One region of the Pseudarthrobacter sp. CCNWLW207 genome, then DNA from elsewhere that is predicted to be linked to it. Evidence: predicted binding sites of a transcription regulator. Region 1 holds the regulator's gene; each other region holds the start of a gene.
What was found. Region 1 encodes HrcA, which represses chaperone genes, less so after heat shock. Its sites were predicted from a motif close to TTNGCACTCGNNNNNNNCGAGTGCNAA; they were not measured.
Positions count from the first base shown of each region.

Region 2: the regulator HrcA is predicted to act here: its motif matches at 1,569-1,595, upstream of groL (chaperonin GroEL).
Region 3: the regulator HrcA is predicted to act here: its motif matches at 2,170-2,196, upstream of groES (co-chaperone GroES).

Region 1 covers NZ_JBBCBS010000004.1:253,984-257,258, forward strand. The annotation lists gene V9L17_RS09025 (DUF4870 domain-containing protein) at 1-261, opposite strand, end outside; gene V9L17_RS09030 (DUF3097 domain-containing protein) at 361-1,206, opposite strand; gene hrcA (heat-inducible transcriptional repressor HrcA) at 1,394-2,407, shown strand; gene dnaJ (molecular chaperone DnaJ) at 2,489-3,275, shown strand, end outside.
Region 2 covers NZ_JBBCBS010000001.1:643,406-646,680, reverse strand. The annotation lists gene V9L17_RS02880 (cold-shock protein) at 14-220, shown strand; gene V9L17_RS02875 (ABC transporter substrate-binding protein) at 244-1,482, shown strand; gene groL (chaperonin GroEL) at 1,775-3,275, shown strand, end outside.
Region 3 covers NZ_JBBCBS010000003.1:197,706-200,980, reverse strand. The annotation lists gene groL (chaperonin GroEL) at 27-1,637, opposite strand; gene groES (co-chaperone GroES) at 1,715-2,011, opposite strand; gene V9L17_RS06650 (hypothetical protein) at 2,220-2,606, opposite strand; gene V9L17_RS06645 (class I SAM-dependent methyltransferase) at 2,661-3,275, shown strand, end outside.

The DNA.
Region 1 (3,275 bases):
CACAACGGCCGCGATGGTGGGCGGCAGGCTGAAGTTCAGCGCCTCCTTGGATTCCTGGGCGGTAAACGGCCCACGTTCCCGGAAGATGAGGTAGATCAGCAGCGACGGCACGCACCCGAGGATGCCGCCGAAATGCGCCAGGGTTGCCCACTGCCGGTCTTCGCTGGCCGTTAGCGGCAGCGCATTTGCTGGAACGCCATGGTACTCGGAGCGGCCCTGGCCGCTCTGGTTGTCCCTGTGTTCGTGTGCGTTTTCTGCCACGGTGTCTTCCTTCGAAAAGCAATGGTGCGGGGGTAGAACATTCAAAGTTACAGTGTGCCGGGCTCAAGCGCACTGGCAACTGCAGTACCAAGAATACTGCTAGGGAACGGTGAGGAAGTCGATGACCTCTTCAACCCTGCCCAGCAGCGAGGCTTCAAGGTCTGCGTAGCTGCGGACCGCCCCCAGGAGTTTCTGCCAGCCCAGGCCGATATCTTCCTTCGTGGAATGCGGCCAACCGAACGCCGCGAGGATGCCGGTCTTCCAGTCCTGGCCACGTGGGACCACCGGCCACCTTTCAATTCCCAGCACGGAAGGCCGGATGGCTTGCCATACGTCAACGTACGGATGCCCCACAATCAGGACATTGCCGGCAGCGCCCGGGGATGCCATCACGGCATCCGCAATCCGCGATTCCTTGGAATCGGGAACCAGGTGGTCAACGAGCACTCCAAGCCGGCGGCCCGGCCCCGGTGCGAAGTCTGCCACGGCCGCAGCGAGGTCATCGATTCCATGCAAAGGCTCGACGACGATGCCCTCCACCCGGAGGTCGTCTCCCCAGACTTTTTCCACCAGTTCGGCGTCGTGCTTTCCTTCCACCCAGATCCTGCTGGCCTTGGCCACCTGGGCGCGCTGACCGGCTACCCGGACCGAGCCCGAGGCCGTCCGCCCGGCCGGGGCGGTGGCTTGCCGCGGCGCCGGGGGCATCAGTCGGATCGGCTGTCCCTCCAAGAGGAAACCGAATCCGAGCCGGAAGGACCTTGATTTGCCCCGCCGGTCCTCAAGGGCCACCACATGCATTCCGCCTGACTTCTCGACCCGCGTGACGGCGCCCACCCAGCCGGACTGGACCTCTTCCAGGACCATCCCGCGCTCTACCGGGACTTCAGGGAGCTGATTCCTCACGGGGACGGCGATCTCCCGGGGACCCCAGTTCTGGTACTGCATGGATGTGTTCCGCCTTGCCTAGATCCTGGCCCGGAATTTCGCCCGGAGCGGTACCAATGCTAACAACGGGGTGAGTCATATTAGACTGTTAGCACTTAGGCATGTCGAGTGCTAAGCCGCGCCAAGACGGCGGCCGGTGCACGCGCCGGGGAAACCGGCGGCCTGTGACCATGGATGGAGGTGGAGTGTGAGCGAGCCGCGCAAACTTGAAGTACTGCGTGCCATCGTTGAGGACTACGTGCACTCCCGCGAACCTGTGGGCTCGAAGGCGCTGGTCGAACGCCACCATTTGGGCGTCTCCAGCGCCACGATCCGCAACGACATGGCAGCCCTTGAGGACGACGGCCTCATCACCGCCCCGCACACCAGCGCCGGACGCATCCCCACAGACAAGGGCTACCGGCTGTTTGTCGACCAGATTTCGGCCATGAAGCCGCTGTCACCGGCAGAACGCCGTGCCATCCAGACCCTCCTGGAGGGCCCGGACGATCTCGACGACGTCCTGGAGCGCACTGTCCGGCTGCTGTCGCAGTTGACCAACCAGGTGGCAGTGGTCCAGTACCCGCACCTGAGCCGCGCCACGATCCGGCACATCGAGTTCGTGTTGCTGGCTCCCCGCCAGGTCCTTGTTGTCCTGATCGCCAACACCGGCAAGGTGGAGCAGAAAGTGGTCGACGTCGGGCAGGACCTTGGTGACGACGCCCTGGCAGGTATTCGGGGGCGGTTCCTCGGTTCGCTCGCAGGGACGCCGCTGAGCCAGTTGACCCAGTCGCTGCCGGCAGTTGTTTCCGGCCTGGGCCCAGGACAGCGGCAGGCTGCGCAGGCCCTGGCGCACGGTCTGGAGGTCCTTGCCCACAGCAGCCGCGAAGACCGCATGGTCATGGCCGGCACCGCCAACCTCGCACGGTCCAACGTCGACTTTCCCCTGAGTATCGGCCCGGTGCTGGAAGCGCTTGAGGAACAAGTGGTCATGCTGCGCCTGTTGAGCGAGATGGCACAGGATCCGCGCGGCGTGACGGTCAGCATCGGCCGCGAAAACCCGTACGACGGGCTCACCGAAGCGTCGGTGGTCGCCACGGCGTACGGCCCGGACAGCACAGCCAAGATCGGGGTGCTCGGTCCTACCCGCATGGACTACCCCACCACCATGGCAGCAGTCAGGGCCGTGGCCCGCTACCTTTCGAGGATTCTGGGCCCCTGACAGCAACTGGCCGGGCCCCAGGCAACAAGAGCAGTACAAGCAGTCCGACTGCAGCAGTACAAACAGGAAGAGATACGAACTTTGAGCAGCCACTACGACGTCCTTGGAGTCTCGCCGGAAGCCACCGGGGAAGAGATCAAGAAGGCCTACCGCAAGCTGGCCCGCACGCTCCACCCGGACGTCAACCCCGGTGAGGATGCCTCGGACCGCTTCAAGGCCGTGACCCACGCCTACGAGGTACTCTCCGACCCGCAGAAACGCAGGGTCTACGACACCACCGGCAACGAAAACGGTACCGACAACGGCTTCGGCGGCGGCGGTTACGCCGGACAGGGCTTCGCCTTCCAGGACATCTTCGATACCTTCTTCGGCGCTGGCGGATCGCAGGGTCCGGCATCACGGGTCCGGCGCGGCCAGGACGCCCTCATCAGTGTCCGGATTGAACTCCGCGACGCCGTGTTCGGGGTCAATAAGAAGCTTGAGGTGGACACCGCAGTCGTTTGCCCCACGTGCAACGGCTCCTGCTGCCGGGAGGGAAGCCACCCGGAACGCTGCGACATTTGCGGCGGCAGCGGCCAGGTCCAGAGAGCGGTCCGCTCCATCCTTGGCCAGGTCATGACGGCCGCCCCCTGCGGCAGCTGCGAAGGCTTCGGCACCGTGATCAAGGACCCCTGCAACGAATGCAGCGGGCAGGGGCGGATCCGTAGCCGGCGGTCAATGACCATCAAGGTCCCTGCAGGCGTAGCCACCGGAACCCGCATCCAGCTGTCGGGCCAGGGCGAGGCAGGCCCGGCCGGCGGCCCGGCCGGTGACCTGTACGTTGAGATCCGGGTCAACAACGACGCCACGTACGTACGTGACGGCGACG
Region 2 (3,275 bases), on a different contig from region 1:
AAGAGTGGGCATCATGGCACTGGGAACCGTGAAGTGGTTCAACGCTGAAAAGGGCTACGGCTTTATTACGGTGGACGGCTCGGGTGACGACGTCTTTGTCCACTGGTCCGCCATTCAAGGCGAGGGATACCGCGCACTCGATGAGGGGCAGCGGGTGGAGCTTGAAGTCGGCGAAGGCGAGAAGGGCCCGCAGGCAGAAAGTGTCCGGCCGGCAGAGTGAAGTCCGTAAGTTTCCGATCTTCCTTGGTCCGTGTCCCAGCAGCGGCGGCCCTCCTTCTTGGGCTGGCCGGGTGTGGGGCTGCTGCTGGAAATGCCCGGCTTGACTCCGTTGAAGCCTCCGGCGATGGAACGCTGCGCGTTGGCGTGATCCTGGACAGCACCGGAACGCGGGACTTCCTCAGTGGCTCGCAGCTTGCCGCGGCAAAACTGGCCGTGCAGGAAATCAACGCCACCGGCGGGCACAAGGGCAAGCCCATTGAACTGTTGCCGCGGGCCGCCGGCGACTCCGGCGCGCAAGCCAAGGAGCTGGCCGCGGCCAAGGCCGACGTCGTGATTGGACCCACTGATTCCAGCAACGCGGCTGCTGCCATTGACGTTCTCTCCGCCGCGAAGATTCCGCTCATTTCACCGGCCAATTCGGCGGCAGGGCTGAGTAAGTACAAAAGCGGCGGCTACTACTTCCGGACTGCACCGGCCGACGTCGCCCAAGCTTCGGTGCTTGTGAAGCTCGCCAAAGACGGGGGCGCGAAGAGCCTGGCGATCGTCCACCAGGACAGCAGCTACGGCAAAGATGTTTCCGCAGCGGTGGCCAGTGCGGCCAAGGACGCAGGCGTGGAAACCTCCAGCACGTCAGTTTTCGAGCCCGGCGATGCCCAACGGGCTGCAGCTGCTGCCCGGAAAGCGGCCCCGGATGCAGTGGTGCTCATTGCGCGGGATGGCGCCCAGGGGGCCATCGCTGAGCTGAACAACGCCGGACTGTCCGGCAGTAAAGTCATCCTCAGCGACGGCGCTTTCGCCCAGTATGGTTCCGGGTTGGGGTCAAAAGCGCTCGACGGCGCACGGGCAGTGGTGCCCGGCGTATTCCCCTCCGCGGACTTCCAGGCCCGCCTGCTGGCGGTCGATCCTGGGTTGAAGGACACCTCTTTCGCCGCTGAGACGTACGACGCCGTGACGCTGGCTGTCCTGGCTGCCGCGGCAGCCGACGACGACGCCGGCCGATCAATAGCCGCACACCTCATAGCTGTCTCCGGAGGCACGGCTCCCGGCGCGGAACCGGCGGAGGCCGCACCCTGCCAGTCCTACAAGGACTGCGTGTCAGCGCTGAAGACCGCAGGTGCCGCGAACTACGACGGCCAATCCGGTCCAATCGGCTTCGACGCCAACGGCGACATCACCTCTGCGAACTTCATGGTGTTCACCTACGGAGCTGACAACAGGGCAAAGCTCAGCGGTCGTGAATCCGCGGGTCGGGCCGCAGGCTGATCGCCGGGAGCGAAACGAGGCCCCGCAGGCACTGGTTTCCGGGACTATTCGCTTGCACTCTCACCTATGGAGTGCTAATTATTGACTTAGCACTCTTACGTACCGACTGCTAAAGCGACGCCCGGCTCAGGCCGGTTACGAAGCCCAGGCGCCGGTCGGGGAGCGAAAGAAATACTTACTGGAGTGAGATCGGGAACCTGAGGCGTACAGAGGCCAAGGGTGAAGGATCGTCCGTCGCGGGCACTTCGGTGGGTTCATTCTTAACGTCTGTCCCGAAAGGACTACTGCCGTTATGGCCAAGATCATTGCATTTGATGAAGAGGCGCGCCGCGGCCTTGAGCGGGGCCTGAACATCCTCGCCGACGCCGTTAAGGTCACCCTCGGCCCGCGTGGACGCAACGTCGTCCTCGAAAAGAAGTGGGGCGCCCCCACGATCACCAACGATGGTGTTTCCATCGCCAAGGAGATCGAGCTGGACGATCCTTACGAGAAGATCGGCGCCGAGCTGGTCAAGGAAGTTGCCAAGAAGACTGATGACGTCGCTGGCGACGGCACCACCACGGCCACCGTGCTCGCCCAGGCACTGGTTAAGGAAGGCCTGCGCAACGTCGCGGCCGGCGCCGATCCGCTGTCCCTCAAGCGCGGCATCGAGAAGGCTGTAGAAGCCGTCACGGTGGAGCTGCTCGCTTCGGCCAAGGAAATCGAAACCAAGGAAGAGATCGCCGCCACGGCTTCCATCTCTGCCGGTGACGACGAAATTGGTGCCCTCATTGCCGAGGCCCTGGATAAGGTCGGCAAGGAAGGTGTTATCACCGTCGAGGAGTCCAACACCTTCGGCCTGGAGCTTGAACTCACCGAAGGCATGCGCTTCGACAAGGGTTACATCTCCGCGTACTTCGTCACCGACACCGATCGCCAGGAAACGGTCCTCGAGGACCCGTACATCCTGATCGTCAACTCCAAGATCTCCAACGTCAAGGAACTGGTTGCTGTCCTGGAAAAGGTCATGCAGTCCAACAAGCCGTTGCTGATCATTGCCGAGGACATCGAGGGCGAGGCCCTGGCCACCCTGATCGTCAACAAGATCCGTGGCACCTTCAAGTCCGTTGCCGTCAAGGCTCCGGGCTTCGGCGACCGCCGCAAGGCTCAGCTGGCCGACATCGCCGTTCTGACCGGCGGCCAGGTCATTGCCGAGGAAGTGGGCCTCAAGCTGGAGACCGCTGGCCTGGAACTCCTGGGACGCGCCCGCAAGGTTGTCGTCACCAAGGACGAAACCACCATCGTTGAAGGTGCCGGCGACGCCGACCAGATCGCTGGCCGCGTTTCCCAGATCCGCGCCGAGATCGAAAACTCCGATTCCGACTACGACCGCGAGAAGCTGCAGGAACGCCTGGCCAAGCTGGCCGGCGGCGTTGCAGTCATCAAGGCCGGTGCCGCAACCGAGGTTGAGCTCAAGGAACGCAAGCACCGCATTGAGGACGCTGTCCGCAATGCAAAGGCTGCCGTTGAAGAAGGCATCGTCGCCGGTGGTGGCGTTGCACTGATCCAGGCTGGCGCCAAGGCGTTCGCGAACCTGAACCTGACCGGTGACGAAGCAACGGGCGCGAACATCGTCCGCGTTGCCATCGATGCCCCGCTGAAGCAGATTGCCTTCAACGCCGGCCTTGAGCCGGGCGTTGTTGTGGACAAGGTCCGCGGCCTGCCCGCAGGCCATGGCCTGAACGCCGCAACCGGCGAATACGTCGACCTGCTTGCTGCCGGCATCAATGACCCCGTCAAGGTGACGCGCTCTG
Region 3 (3,275 bases), on a different contig from region 1:
AAGCGAGACTTGGGAGCCGGTGGGGACTAGTGGCTGTGGCCTGCGTGCTCGTCTTCTTCAGCGGGCTTCTCCACCACGAGGGTTTCGGTGGTGAGGACCAGCGCGGCGATGGACGCCGCGTTGCGCAGTGCTGCACGGGTGACCTTGACGGGGTCGATGACACCGGCGCCGATCAGGTCCTCGTACACGCCGGACTTAGCGTTGAAACCGTTGTTGGTCTCATGCTCTGCAACCTTGGCCGTGACAACGTAGCCGTCGAACCCGGCGTTCTGGGCGATCCAGCGCAGCGGCTGGACCAGGGCGCGGCGGACGATGCCCACAGCAGCAGCGGCGTCGCCCTCAAGGGCCTTGACTGCAGGGTCCTCGTCGAGTGCCTTGAGCGCGTGGATCAGCGCAGAACCGCCGCCGGCGACGATGCCTTCTTCGAGGGCAGCGCGCGTGGAGGACACTGCATCTTCGATGCGGTGCTTCTTTTCCTTCAGCTCAACCTCGGTGGCTGCGCCAACCTTGATCACGCCGATGCCGCCGGCCAGCTTGGCCAGGCGCTCCTGGAGCTTTTCCTTGTCCCAGTCGGAGTCGGTGCGGGTCAGTTCGGCGCGCAGCTGGGAAACCCGGGCTGCGACGTCTTCTGCGGAACCGGCACCGTCAACGATGGTGGTGTTGTCCTTGGTCACCGTGATGCGGCGGGCGGTACCCAGCACCTCGAGGCCAACGGTATCCAGGCTGAGGCCCAGTTCCGGGGAGACAACCTGCGCACCGGTGAGGGTGGCGATGTCCTGCAGCATGGCCTTGCGGCGGTCGCCGAAGCCCGGAGCCTTGACGGCAACCACGTTCAGGGTGCCGCGGATACGGTTGACGATCAGCGTGGAGAGTGCTTCGCCTTCAACGTCTTCGGCAATGATGAACAGCGGCTTGGAGCTCTGCAGTGCCTTCTCCAGCAGCGGCAGGAAGTCCTGGACCGAGGAGATCTTTCCCTGGTTGATCAGGATGAGGGCGTCTTCGAGGACGGCTTCCTGACGTTCTGCGTCGGTGACGAAGTACGGGGACAGGTAGCCCTTGTCGAACTGCATGCCCTCGGTGAGGACCAGTTCGGTCTGCGTGGTGGAGGACTCTTCGATGGTGATGACACCATCCTTGCCAACCTTGCCGAAGGCTTCGGCGAGGAGCTCGCCGATTTCGTCGCTCTGGGCCGAGATGGCTGCAACGTTGGCAACCTGGGTGCCTTCAACCGGGCGGGCGTTCTCGAGCAAGCGGGCTGCAACGGCTTCGACGGAAACCTCGATACCGCGCTTGATCTGGCCAGGAGCAGCGCCGGCAGCAACGTTGCGCAGGCCCTCCTTGACCAGGGCCTGGGCCAGCACCGTTGCGGTGGTGGTGCCGTCGCCGGCAACATCGTTGGTCTTGGTGGCTACTTCCTTGGCCAGCTGGGCGCCAAGGTTCTCGTACGGGTCATCCAGCTCAACTTCGCGGGCAATGGTGACGCCGTCGTTGGTGATGGTGGGTGCTCCCCACTTTTTGTCGAGGACAACGTTGCGGCCACGGGGGCCGAGCGTCACCTTGACAGTGTTGGCGAGCTTGTCGATGCCGGCTTCAAGAGACCGGCGCGCAGCGTCGTTAAACGCAAGCTGCTTTGCCATGGTTGTGTCCTTTCAAGACAGAACCCCGCGCAGCTGACCAGCGGAATGCATGGTCAGCGGCACGGGGATCCAAAGAGTTACTTTACGACGATCGCCAGGACGTCGCGGGCGGACAGCACGAGGTACTCGGTGCCGCTGTGCTTGACTTCGGTTCCGCCGTACTTCGAGTAGATAACGACGTCGCCTTCAGCAACGTCCAGGGGAACGCGGTTGCCGTTGTCGTCAAAGCGGCCGGGGCCTACTGCAACAACTTCGCCTTCCTGCGGCTTCTCCTGTGCGGAGTCCGGGATGACCAGGCCGGAAGCCGTGGTCTGCTCGGCTTCGAGCGGGCGGACAACAATACGATCCTCAAGAGGCTTAATAGAGACCGACACTCGGACCTCTCCTTTTCGTCAGCAAATTCATGGACTGGAGAGCTGGGGCGCCGTGGCTGGCAAACCGTCGTCGCGGTGCCGGCAGCAGCCTGGCTGGCAGCTCTTCATGTGTTAGCACCCTCCTAGGGAGAGTGCTAATGACGACTCTATGTAAGGGGTTAGCACTCGGTCAAGGCGAGTGCCAGAATTTTGCCTCGGGTGAACAAGATCAGCGGCCTGCGAGGTCGTCGAAATCAACATCCTCATCGCCTTCGTTGCCCTCATCACGGCCGTTGCCCCGCCGAAGATACAGGACGACGGCGCCGGCTACTGCGGCCAGCAGGGATATCACCAGGAGGATAACGCCGCCGAGCCGGGCCGCGGAGTACAGGTCCCTGATCTCGCGTGCCTCGTCCGTGGCGTCCTGGATATCCTTGCCGCCAACGGAGTACACGGTGGCGTTGAAGGTGTCCAGGAAGAAGATGATCACCAGCAGGGCGGTGCAGACAACCGCCACGGCAACCCCGGCAATCAATGCGGGACGGGCGAACTTCACCAGGTCTGGAGTGTTCGGATGTGGCTGTTCGGACGGCTGTAGGCCTGCGCTGTCTTCCATGCCTTCAACCCTATCGGCATCTCACCGTGGCGCTCCTCCACTACTCTTGAACGCATGGCTCAAGCACCGCAGGACCAGATCGCACCACTGCTCACGAGCGAAGGCTGGGACCTGCTGGCGTCCCTTGGCCCCTACCGCGAAGACACCTCATTCGAGCTGAATTCAACGCTTCGCAAGGCTGGCCACTCGCCCGCCCTGGTATCCGCGGTCCTCACGCAGTCCCGGCTGCGCACGAAGGCGGAACTGAAGTTCGGCGAGTTCGCCCGGAGCATGCTCTTCACTCAGGCGGGGCTGGAGCAGGCCACCCGGCTGAACGTCGCTGCCCGGCACGCCGAGCGTTTCGCCCACGCCGGCATCAGCCATGTGGCTGACCTCGGCTGCGGGCTCGCAGCCGACTCCTTGGCGCTGGCCTCGATGGACATCACCGTCACCGCCGTCGAAATGGACGAGACCACGGCCGCCTGCGCCACGGTGAACCTCATCCCGTTCCCCAACGCCACCGTGGTGCACTCCGATGCGACGTCCGTGCCGCTGGACGGGATCGACGGCGTCTGGCTGGATCCGGCCCGCCGCGTCACCTCCACGTCCGGAACCACGCGGATTTGGGATCCGGAAGCTTTCTCGCCGCCGCTGTCCTTTGTGGAGTCGCTTGCCGCGTCAGGCCGTGCG